DNA from 2 places in the Methylobacterium sp. ap11 genome. Region 1 is predicted to be linked to the other one. Evidence: predicted binding sites of a transcription regulator. Region 1 holds the regulator's gene; the other holds the start of a gene.
The links. The regulator LexA, encoded in region 1, represses DNA repair genes until DNA is damaged. The targets are predictions, from matches to a motif close to TGTTCNNNNTGTGTTCNG.
Positions count from the first base shown of each region.

Region 2: a site for LexA is predicted at 2,136-2,153, ahead of recA (recombinase RecA). Genes of this name have one in related genera too.

Region 1 is NZ_FOEB01000002.1:122,668-128,755, forward strand. It holds gene BMX97_RS03065 (hypothetical protein) at 1-31, shown strand, start outside; gene lexA (transcriptional repressor LexA) at 849-1,589, shown strand; gene BMX97_RS03075 (DUF4357 domain-containing protein) at 1,765-2,148, shown strand; gene BMX97_RS03080 (DUF429 domain-containing protein) at 2,145-3,005, shown strand; gene BMX97_RS03090 (DUF7986 domain-containing protein) at 3,327-4,067, shown strand; gene BMX97_RS03095 (MmgE/PrpD family protein) at 4,203-5,654, shown strand; gene BMX97_RS33505 (hypothetical protein) at 5,857-6,088, shown strand, end outside.
Region 2 is NZ_FOEB01000005.1:174,456-180,543, forward strand. It holds gene BMX97_RS09265 (cell cycle histidine kinase CckA) at 1-1,309, shown strand, start outside; gene BMX97_RS32010 (hypothetical protein) at 1,383-1,625, shown strand; gene BMX97_RS32775 (PIN domain-containing protein) at 1,912-2,100, shown strand; gene recA (recombinase RecA) at 2,212-3,303, shown strand; gene BMX97_RS09285 (MAPEG family protein) at 3,478-3,891, opposite strand; gene alaS (alanine--tRNA ligase) at 4,095-6,088, shown strand, end outside.

The DNA of each region.
Region 1 (6,088 bases):
CACCAGCCACGGCCACGAGGGCGGGCACTAAGCTCGACTTTGGCCTTCAGGCTGCGTTGCAGGGAGGGCGGGCCCCGGGCGGCGGCAGGGGCGAAGCACGGTTTCGTTCTGTGCCGCTGGAGCCGGGATGTCGCCAAAACGCGCTCACGCCAGCGAGCGTATCCGGGAGGGCGGGTTGCGCCTTCGGGTACCGGGCGGCCTGCACCGCCTTGCGGCGTTCGCGAGCGGGCCGACGCGCTGCCGACAGGAGATTGCGGAGAGCAGGGCGAGCAGGCAGGGGTGGTGCGGGCGATCACCCGGCCCGACCACTGGCGCTGGGTCTCGACGCCGAGATGGGCGCGAGTCTCCCGGACGGTAACCTCGACGCTCCCGTACCCGTCACGGCTCTCTGGCGGTGGTGATCAATAACTGGCGAAGGAATTCCGGGATCGAGCGGAATGATCTGTGGTCCCGCCGGTCGGATCGGGGTGGTCGGGGCGTTGTCCGGTTGCGCTTTCGGTGGCCGGTCCGGGCGCCGGCCGCGCGTCGTCTGATCGCGAAAGGGTTCGTGGCGGAGCGCGAAGGCACGCTTTCCTCTTCGAACCGGACAATCGCCGCACGGCGTATGGTTTCGACGTCGTCGGTGCCGAGACGATCCGCGATGAACGCCCGCACGGCCGGGTTCTTGTCCAGCCGCGAGAGGCGATGCTGAGTCTGGACCCTGGAGCCGCGTCCGATGGCGCGTGGTACTCGGCTTCTTCCGCCCCAACATCCCGTTTTTTCAAAGCCGCTTGCGGAACACTTGCGGAACGCTTACCATGTTCGCGATTTGTTTCCGGAGCGCGGCAGCGCGGGGATGAGAGAGTCACATGCTCACGCGTAAGCAGTTGGACCTGCTCCGCTTCATTCAGCAGAGAATGCGCGAGACGGGTGTCCCCCCGTCCTTCGACGAGATGAAGGACGCCCTCGACCTGAAGTCGAAATCGGGCATCCACCGCCTGATCACCGCCCTGGAGGAGCGCGGCTTCCTGCGCCGTCTGCCGAACCGGGCCCGGGCGATCGAGGTGATCCGCATCCCCGATACGGTGACGGGGCCGGCGACGGCTCCCGCGGCCGGGGCCGAGGTGGTGCGGTTCAACCCGAGCGTCGTCGAGGGCGGGCGCGCCCACGAGCCGAAGCGGCAAGCCGGCATCCCCGCCATGGCGACGGCCTCGGATGAGAACGGCCACTCGGTCAGCGTACCGGTGATGGGCCGGATCGCCGCCGGTACGCCGATCTCGGCGATCCAGAGCCAGAGCCGCACGGTGGCGATGTCGCCGGACTTCCTGGCCAGCGGCGAGCACTACGCCCTGGAGGTGCGCGGCGACTCGATGATCGAGGCCGGCATCCTCGACGGCGACCTCGTGGTGATCCGCCGCCAGGAGACCGCCAATACCGGCGACATCATCGTGGCGCTGATCGACGACGAAGAGGCGACCTTGAAGCGCCTGCGGCGCCGAGGCTCGTCGATCGCGCTCGAGGCCGCCAACCCGGCCTACGAGACCCGGGTGCTCGGGCCGGATCGGGTGCGGATCCAGGGCCGGCTGGTGAGCCTGGTGCGGAAGTACTGAGTTCGCGCGGGGAGCGCCTTCGCCCGACCCCCCGCACGGGAGGGTGGCCTGCGAAGCAGGCCGGAAGAGGGGGAGCGACGCTTCCGGAAAAACATGTGGCACGCCGCCATGTTCTGCGGGCCTGATCCGGTCCGCAGCTCCGGCGGGCGTGCCCATGGCGCCAGTTCGGGCGCCCGTGCGGCAGAGCTTCTATGCGACCGCACGACCGCGCAGCGAAACCCACAAGGCCTATCTCGACATGATCGGCGGCGGCGACGTGCTCCGCGCCGGCTCGCTCGTCAGCCCGACCACGACCGACGGCTTGCCAGTGAACCTCGGCAAGTTGCGCGAGCAGTTCGCCGGCGAGAACGCCCTCGCGCCGCAGGGCGGCTGCCTGAGCTTGACCAAGGACATTTTCTTCACGAGTCCCTCGCCGGCCTCGGCGCTGGTCGAGGGCTGCAGCTCGACAGGGCCTGGTGACTCGATCAGGGTCACGGACCGGAAGCGGCTCGGTGACGGGTTTCGCGAACACGATGTGCTGGGTGAGGGGTCCATGCTCATGCGGAGTGCCGGCCCGTGAGCGTGGTCGGGACGACCAGCATTATCGGGTTCGATTCGGCCTGGACCGACAACCCTCGTGCGCCGGGTGCGATCTGCACGATTCGCATCGACCGGGCCGGCCGCCGCACCCTCGTGCCGCCGCGCCTCGCCTCGTTCGACGAGGCTCGCGCGGCGATCGAGGCGGAGAGCGCCATCAGCGACTTGCGCCTCGTCGCCCTCGACCAGCCGACCCTGGTTCCGAACGCGACCGGGATGCGCCCGGTCGATCGGGTCGCGGCCTCCCTGATCTCCTGGCTCGGCGGCGGCGTGCAGCCGGCGAACCGCGGGAAGGCCGGGATGTTCGACGACGCGGCCCCGCTCTGGCGCTTCAAGGAGCGGCTCGGCGCGACGGAGGATCCGGAGGCCTCGCGGGAGGCCATCCGCGGCCTCTACCTGATGGAGGTCTTTCCCGCCCTGGCGATGCCGTCCCTCGATCCCGCCTTCGACGGCCGCCTGCGCGGACCGCGCTACAACCCGGCCCGCCGCAAGACCTTCACGCTGGCGGGCTGGCAGGCGGTGATCGCGGCGGTGCGGCGGCAAGCGGTCGAGTCCAGGATCGCCGGGCTCGCGGACTGGGCCGACGACCTGGCGCGGATCGCAACCCCGCGCAAGGCCGACCAGGACCGGCTCGACGCGGTGCTCTGCGCCCTCATCGGGCTGCACTGGCTCGTCCAGCCACGTCACAGCTCGATCATGATCGGCGACCGCATCGCGGGCTACATGGTGGCGCCGGCAAGCCCGTCGGTGCGAACGCGGCTCGAGACTGCCGCCAAGGCTTGCGCCGTTCCGGTCGACCCCGAGCGCCGCGTCACGGCCTCGGCCAGCGGCGGGCCTTGAAGGTGGTCTCGTCGCCGTTCCGCAAGGCGATCTCGCCGTGGATCGTGTCGGCACCGTCGCACTCGGCCCAGCCGTCGCCGAACACCTCGTCGCCCTCGTCCGAGCCCTGGAAGCGGAAGTCGACATCGGTTCGGCTGCAGGCGCCGTCGAGGCTTGCGGCGACGGCGCCGAAGCGGAACCTGTCCGCTCCGTTCGGCCCGGAGGCGATGAAGGCCGGCTCGACGAGGTCGAGATAGTCGTTGTCCCGGGCGCCGGCCTAGGTGATGCCCGCTCCCGAATATTCTCCATGCGACCTATCTCCTGGCGGGCGGGAGAACGATCATGACCGGCGAGAAGGCGACAGCCCGGGGCACCATCCTTGCCCAGTATCGGCCGATCCGGTGCGCGATCCAGGCCGTCCTCGCGCAGGCCGTGGATGCCTGCAGGAAGCCCGACCTCAACCGGGCCGCCAAGCATCTCGGCCTCCTCGACGAGGCGCACCTCGCGGACGACACGGTCCTCAATATGCTCTGCGACGTGGCGCTGTTCGAGCCCAACCAGCGCGGCCGGCGCGTCTTCGACGGCTTCCTGCGCGATCGCCTCGCCGCTCTCGACCCGGGCGAGCAGGAGGTCGCCCGCCGAATGGAGGGCGCGTTCGTGTCGATCTTCCGGGTGGCCGGGCGGCACGCCCAGGCCGGTCTATGGCTCGAGGACCTGCTCGCCGCCGGACGCCGCCTCTGGCTCGTCGACGAGAGTCTCGAAGCCTCCGCCTCCGATGGGGAGGTGATCGGCATGCGGCTGTTCGAGGCCGGGTCGTTCCACGCCGGCTTCGGCATCATCGTCGAGCCGCAAGAGGATCTGGTCGCATTCTGCACGCAGGCCGCCGCCCGCGGCAACCGCCTGCCCATCCGCCACTCCCTGGCGGCCGCGCTCTATGCCGACGACATCCAGGCGCGGAGCCTGCCCAGCCTCGACGAGGTGGACATGCCCGAGGTCGTCGTCGAAGCCCTGATGCGACAGGCCGGCGTCCCGCAAGGCACGCCCGTGGCACGGCCTCGCCGGGGCCGCAGACGACCGAAGTGAGGGGCAACCGGAACGCGCCCGTGGCGCTCGCGATTCAACCGGACGAACCTCGGGCCTTGCCCGGGGTTCGTCCGCTCCCGCCACACGCCGCGTCGCGGGCACGGTCGGGATGACGACGAACCGGAGGAGGACGCCATGACCCGTATCGACCGCCGCACGCTCCTCGGCGCCGCGAGCCTGGCGCTCGCGGGCAGCACGGCGCAGGCCGCCTCCGACCCCGTCGCGCCGCCCGCCCGGTCGACCCCGCCGCACGACGTCACCCGCACGCTCGCCCGCTACGTGACGACGGCCCGCTTCGAGGACCTGCCCGAGGCGGTGCGGCGCGAGGGCACCCGCACCTTCCTCAACTGGGTCGGCGTCGCCATCGGCGGCTCGCACCACGAGACCCTCGACGTCGCGGTCTCGGCGCTCCAGCCCTTCTCCGGGCCGCCGCAGGCCGGGCTGTTCGGGCGCAGCGAACGCTTCGACATCATGAACGCCGCGTTCCTCAACGGCGTGTCGAGCCACATCTTCGACTACGACGACACCCACCTGAAGACCGTGATCCACCCGGCCGGACCGGTCGCCTCGGCGATCCTGGCGCTGGCCGAAATGCGTCCGGTCTCCGGCGCCGAGTTCCTCAACGCGCTCGTGCTCGGCGTCGAGACCGAGTGCCGGATCGGCAACGCGGTCTATCCCAACCACTACGACGTCGGCTGGCACATCACCGGCACGGCGGGCGTGTTCGGGGCCGCCGCCGCCGCGGGCCGGCTGCTGGGGCTCTCCGAGCAGCAGATGGTCTGGGCTCTGGGGCTCGCCGCCTCGCAGCCGGTGGGCCTGCGCGAGTCGTTCGGCTCGATGAACAAGAGCTTCAACCCCGGCCGTGCCGCCGCCAACGGGCTGTTCGCGGCGATCCTGGCCTCGAAGAACTACACGAGCTCGGACGGGATGATCGAGGCCAGGCGCGGCTGGGCCAACACCCTTTCGACGAAGCAGGATTACCGCGAGATCACCGAGGGGCTGGGCAGCCGCTACGAGGCGGCGCTCAACACCTACAAGCCCTTCGCCTGCGGCATCGTCATGCATCCGGCGATCGATGCGGCGGTGCAGTTGCGCACCGAGAACCGCTTGACGCCTGAGCAGATCCAGCGCGTCGACCTCAAGGTGCATCCGCTGGTGCTGGAGCTCACCGGCAAGACCGCGCCGCGCACCGGGCTCGAGGGCAAGTTCAGCATCACCCACGCGGTGGCGGTGGCCCTCGTCGAGGGGGCGGGCGGCGAGAAGCAGTTCAGCGACCGGGCGGTGCGCGACCCCGTCGTGACGGCCCTGCGCGCCAAGGTGGTGCCGACCGTCACCCCGGGCGTGAAGCCCGAGCAGGTCGACCTGACGATCACGCTCGCGGACGGGCGCACGCTGACGCGCCACATCGAGCACGCGGTCGGCAGCGTCGAGAACCCGATGAGCGACGCGGACCTCGAGCGCAAGTTCACCGACCTCGCCGACGGCATCCTGCCCGAGGCGCAGATCCGGCGCGTCATGAGCCTGTGCCGGGACGTGGCCAACCTGAAGGACGCCGGCAAGGTCGCCCGGGCCGGGGCGCGGGCCTGACCGGAGACACGCCGCAGCCGGGCGCTCGCCGCGCGTCACGAGCGACCCGTGCAAGCGGCGCGCGGGATCAGGGTGCCGTCCACCGGACAGGTCTCGGCGACGCGCCTGGCCGGCGCACCGGCGGCATGCCGCGCCGCCCGCACCGTCGGCCTGTCCCGGCGTCGTTGCCTCCCCCCCGGCGCAGCCGACGCGTTTCGACCGTGTGACCTTTTTCGTCGGAGCCTTCGCCCGGATCCCCTCGAGCGGACTGGCTGACCCAGGGCGATCGGGTGAAGTGTCATGGGGCAACGAGCCTGACGAGATAGTCGTCGTCCCAGCCTGCGGTTTTGCGGGCGAGGCGCATGGAGTCCTTGCGCTTTTTGCGGGCTGCCACGGTCACCGCGATGTGGCGGACCGTCTTCATGTTCTGCGGAGCATGAGCGGTGCGGATGCGC
Region 2 (6,088 bases), on a different contig from region 1:
CAACCGCTCGGCCCGGATCTGGCTCAGCCCCGCCGGCACCGCCGGCGGCGCGGAGGGCGCGGTGATCCTCTATGCCCTGGACACCACGGCCCAGCACCAGCTCCAGCAGCAGGTGAACCAGGCCCAGAAGATGGAGATGGTCGGCCAGCTCGCCGGCGGCATCGCGCACGACTTCAACAACGTGCTCCAGGCGATCATCGGCTACTCGGACCTGCTGCTGGCGAGCCACCGGCCGGCCGATCCGGCGTTCCAGGATATCATGCAGATCAAGCAGAACGCCAACCGGGCCGCGAGCCTGGTGCGGCAGCTGCTGGCCTTCTCGCGCCGCCAGACCCTGCGGCCGGAGGTGATCCACCTCGGCGAGGCGCTCTCCGACCTGACCCTCCTCCTGAAGCGCCTGCTCGGCGAGCGGGTCGAGCTCGACCTCAAGCACGGCCGCGACCTCTGGCCGGTCAAGGCCGACGTCAACCAGTTCGAGCAGGTGATCGTGAACCTCGCGGTCAACGCCCGCGACGCGATGCCGGAGGGCGGGCGCCTGCTGATCCGCACCGCCAACATGACCGCGGAAGCCGTCGGGGCGCTTCGCCTCAACGGCCTGCCGGGCGCCGACCACGTCCTCATCGAGGTCAGCGACACCGGCACCGGCATGACCCCGGAGGTGATGGAGAAGATCTTCGAGCCGTTCTTCACCACCAAGGAGGTCAACAAGGGCACGGGCCTCGGCCTCTCGACGGTGTTCGGCATCGTCAAGCAGTCCGGCGGCTACATCGACGTGCGCTCCACCATCGGCCAGGGGACGGTCTTCGCCATCTACCTGCCGCGCCACGTCCCGGTGCCGGAGGCCGAGGCGCCCGAGGCGCTGCCCGACACCGCCCCGGTCGCGCCGGGCGCCGCCCCGGCCGCGGCGGAGACCTCGAAGGCGCCCGCCCGCGACCTCACCGGCCAGGGCACGATCCTGCTCGTCGAGGACGAGGATCCGGTCCGCGCGGTCAACGCCCGGGCGCTCACCGCCCGCGGCTACACCGTGCTCGAGGCCGCCTCCGGCCTCGAGGCCCTGCAGATCATGGAGGAGCGCGACGTCCCGGTCGACCTCGTCGTCTCCGACGTGGTGATGCCCGAGATGGACGGCCCGACCCTGCTGCGCGAGCTGCGCAAGGGCCACCCTTCGCTCAAGGTGATCTTCGTCTCCGGCTATGCCGAGGACGCTTTCCGCAAGAACCTGCCCTCCGGCGAGGAGTTCAACTTCCTGCCCAAGCCCTTCAGCCTCAAGCAGCTCGTCGAGACGGTGAAGACCACGATTGCCGGGTGAGGGCGCTCGGATCGCCCTCCTTGTGGCCGCCACCCGCCGGACTTACATCCATGTGGGTAACGAGGCGGCGGCCATGAAGAGCGCGATCAGCATGCGCGAACTCCAGAAGATGTCGGCCGGCGCGATCCAGGCGCTGCCGCATCCGGTGCCGATCAAGAACGGCACTGCCACCGTCGGCGTCCTGCTGCCGATCCACAGTGTGTCTCCGGAAACTATGCGCAAGGTGCTGGCCGACATCGATGCGGCGGCCACTCGGCGGACACCGGAGGAGAATGCCGCAATCGATCGGTTGCTGGCGGAGCGCGGCATCGAATAACGATCTGATCGATCATCCCCTTGGGAACGCCGCGTCCTCCCTCCCCCGTCATCGTCATCGATACCAACATCATCCTGGGAGTCGTCCTCGGACGACGGTCCCGCCCTGTCTTCGAAGCCGTCCAAGCATGCCCAAAGCTCGTCTCGTCGGTTCGTACTGCCGACGAGGTTCTCGGCGTGCTGCGCGACCTACCAGGCGTGCGGGAGGAAACGATGGCGAAGGCGGAAGCGCTCCTGAGCAGCCTCACGATGGTCGAGGCCGATGCTTATGCCGCACAAATGCCCGAGTGCCCGAGGCGGTCCGCGTCCTCACCGAAGCCGTCGCGTCCCGCAACGGATCGACGTCCGATGCGTATCTTCTCGCCTGCGCCTGGCTCCTCGACGCCGACATCTGGAGCCACGACCGCGACTTCGCCGGGACCGGATGGCCGTCCTGGTCGAACGCCAACCTGCTGCGCGCCCTCGGCGACGCCTGATCCACCGGCAATCCTCCCTTTCCCTCTTGCCGAATGAGAACAAAACAGGTACATAAGCCCCAGCCGCGCGATTGAGACTTGTCGCCCCTCCTGCCATAAGGACCCGCCGAGATGGCTCAGCCCCAGATGCGACTGGTGGAAAACCCGACCATGGACAAAGACAAGTCGAAGGCGATCGACGCCGCCCTCGCCCAGATCGAGCGCGCCTTCGGCAAGGGCTCGATCATGCGGCTCGGCAAGGGCGACAAGGTGCAGGAGGTCGAGGTCGTCTCGACCGGCTCGCTGGGCCTCGACATCGCGCTCGGCGTCGGCGGCCTGCCGCGCGGCCGCGTGATCGAGATCTACGGGCCGGAATCCTCCGGCAAGACCACGCTCGCCCTCCACACCATCGCCGAGGCCCAGAAGAAGGGCGGCGTCTGCGCCTTCGTGGATGCCGAGCACGCCCTCGACCCGGTCTATGCCCGCAAGCTCGGCGTCAACCTCGACGACCTCCTGATCTCGCAGCCCGATACCGGCGAGCAGGCCCTCGAGATCACCGACACCCTGGTGCGCTCCGGCGCCATCGACATCCTGGTGGTCGATTCGGTGGCCGCGCTGACCCCGCGGGCCGAGATCGAGGGCGAGATGGGCGACCAGCAGCCGGGCCTCCAGGCCCGCCTGATGAGCCAGGCCCTGCGCAAGCTCACCGGCTCGATCTCGCGCTCGAACTGCATGGTCATCTTCATCAACCAGATCCGGATGAAGATCGGCGTGATGTACGGCAGCCCCGAGACCACGACGGGCGGCAACGCCCTGAAGTTCTACGCCTCGGTGCGTCTCGACATCCGCCGCATCTCGACCCTCAAGGACCGCGACCAGCCGATCGGCAACAGCGTCCGGGTCAAGGTGGTCAAGAACAAGGTGGCGCCGCCGTTCAAGCAGGTCGAGTTCGACATCATGTTCGGCGAGGGCGTGTCGAAGGTCGGCGAGCTGATCGACCTCGGCGTCAAGGCCGGCATCGTCGAGAAGTCGGGCGCCTGGTTCTCCTACGACAGCCAGCGCCTCGGCCAGGGCCGCGAGAACTCGAAGGGCTTCCTGCGCGACAACCCCGACATCGCCAACAAGATCGAGGCCTCGATCCGGCAGAATTCAGGCCTCGTCGCCGACAAGATCCTGGAGAACGCCACGCCGACGGCGGACGACCTCGACGAGGGGTCTGCCTGATCCGATCGATCGGTTCCAGGGACGTAAGGGGCCGCCGCGCGACGAGCGCGGCGGCCCTTTTTCCGTTCTACGGGACTGTAAAGAACCCGAAAAAGGCGCGGGCATCCCCCTCTCCCCGCGGGCGGGGAGAGAGGAAACCCGCGCCTCGATCGGCTGCCGGAAGACCTGCTCATGTTACGGGGCGCCCGGACCGGCCCAGCCGAACAGCCCGGCAAACACGAAGCCGATGCCGACGATCGCCACGCCCCAGACCGGCGTACGGATCCACGGGATGCCGAAGCCGTAGATCGGCAGGTAGAGGAGCCGGGCCCAGAAGTAGAGCTGTGCCCCCCACGCCACCGCGCCGCCCTGACGGCCCGAGACGGCTGCCGCCAGCACCAGGGCGGCGAAGAGCGGGAAGGTCTCGAAGAAGTTGGCCGACGCCCGCTTCAGCCGGGCGGCCGCCCCGGTGACCTCCCCTTCGCTCTCGCGGTTGCCCGCCGCCCAGGTCAGGCCGCCGCGCTGGGCGAGGCCCGAGGTCGAGGCCGCCATGATGTGCGCGAAGCCGAGAGCGGCCGAGAGGGCGAGGAGACGGATTTCGTCGGTCATCGAAGCACAAGTCCCGGGACGAGGAATCTGCCGGCGGGCCGGCGGCCGCGCCTGCTTCCGACGCACATAGCGGCGGCGCTCCGCCTCGACACGGGGGGAGCGCGTGACTAAAGACACGCGGATGCATCCGCGGGCCGCCCGCCGGTGCGCCATGTTTCGATGCCCGCCCGCCCGGCCCGCCTTCCGCAGAGACGATTCTTCCCATGAGTGGCGTCAACGAGATCCGGTCCACCTTCCTGGACTACTTCGCCAAGCACGGCCACGAAGCGGTGCCGTCCTCGCCGCTGGTGCCGCGCAACGACCCGACGTTGATGTTCACCAACGCCGGCATGGTGCAGTTCAAGAACGTCTTCACCGGCGTCGAGAAGCGGCCCTACCAGCGCGCCGTCACGGCCCAGAAATGCGTGCGCGCCGGCGGCAAGCACAACGATCTCGACAACGTCGGGTACACAGCGCGCCACCACACCTTCTTCGAGATGCTGGGCAACTTCTCGTTCGGCGACTATTTCAAGCCGCTGGCGATCGAGCTGGCCTGGAACCTCGTCACCAAGGAATTCGGGCTCTCGCCCGAGAAGCTGCTGGTCACGGTCTACGCCGACGACGAGGACGCCGCCACCCTGTGGCGCAAGATCGCCGGCTTCTCCGACGACCGCATCATCCGCATCGGCACCTCCGACAATTTCTGGCAGATGGGCGATACCGGCCCGTGCGGGCCGTGCTCGGAGATCTTCATCGACCAGGGCCCGGAGCTCTGGGGCGGCCCGCCCGGCAGCCCGGAGGAGGACGGCGACCGCTTCCTCGAGTTCTGGAACCTGGTGTTCATGCAGTACGAGCAGATCGAGCCGGGCAACCGGGTCGGCCTGCCGCGGCCCTCGATCGATACCGGCATGGGCCTCGAGCGCATGTCGGCGATCCTCCAGGGCGTGAAGAGCAATTACGACACCGACCTCTTTCGCAGCCTGATCGATGCCGTGGCGCATCAGGTCGGGCGCGCGCCCGAGGGCAAGCAGACGGCGTCCTACCGGGTGATCGCCGACCACCTGCGCGCCTCGTCGTTCCTCGTCGCCGACGGCGTGCTGCCGAGCAACGAGGGCCGCGGCTACGTGCTGCGCCGGATCATGCGGCGCGCCATGCGCCACGCCCAGCTGCTGGGCTCGCGCGACCCGATGATGTACCGCCTCGTGCCGACGCTGGTGCGCGAGATGGGCCAGGCCTACCCCGAGCTGGTGCGGGCCGAGAGCCTGATCGCCGAGACCCTGCGCCTCGAGGAGACGCGGTTCCGCCGCACCCTGGAGCGCGGCCTGTCGATCCTCGACGCCGAGACCCGCGACCTCTCGGAGGGCGGAAGCCTGTCGGGCGAGACCGCCTTCACGCTCTACGACACCTACGGCTTCCCCCTCGACCTGACCCAGGACGCGCTCAAGTCGCGCGGCATCGCGGTCGACACGGAGGGCTTCACCGCCGCGATGCAGCGCCAGCGCGCCGCGGCGCGGGCCGCCTGGTCCGGCTCGGGCGAGGCCGCCACCGAGACCCTGTGGTACGGGCTTCGCGAGCGCACCGGCGCCACCGAGTTCCTCGGCTACGATACCGAGGAGGCCGAGGCGGTCGTCACCGCGCTGGTGCGCGGCGGGGCCGAGGTCGAGGCGATCCGGGCCGGCGAGGAGGGTCTCCTCGTCGTCACCCAGACCCCGTTCTACGCGGAGTCCGGCGGCCAGGTCGGCGATACCGGCACGATCACGGGCCAGGGTCTCAAGGTCCGCGTCACCGCGACCGAGAAGAAGCTCGGCGACCTCTTCGTCCACCACGTCGCGGTGGAGGAGGGCTCGCTCACCCTCGACCAGCCGGTCGAGCTGAAGGTCGATCACGGACGCCGCTCGGCGATCCGCTCCAACCACTCGGCCACCCACCTGCTGCACGAGGCCCTGCGCCAGGTGCTCGGCGACCACGTCGCCCAGAAGGGGTCGCTCGTCGCCCCCGAGCGCCTGCGCTTCGACATCAGCCACCCCAAGCCGATCGAGGCCGAGGAGCTGGCCCGGGTCGAGGAGATCGCCAACCGGGTGCTGCTCCAGAACGAGCCGGTGGTGACGAAGCTGATGGCGGTCGACGACGCCATCGCGTCGGGCGCCCGCGCGCTGTTCGGCGAGAAGTACGGCGAGGAGGTCCGGGTCGTCTCGATGGGCCGCGACGCCGCCGCCGA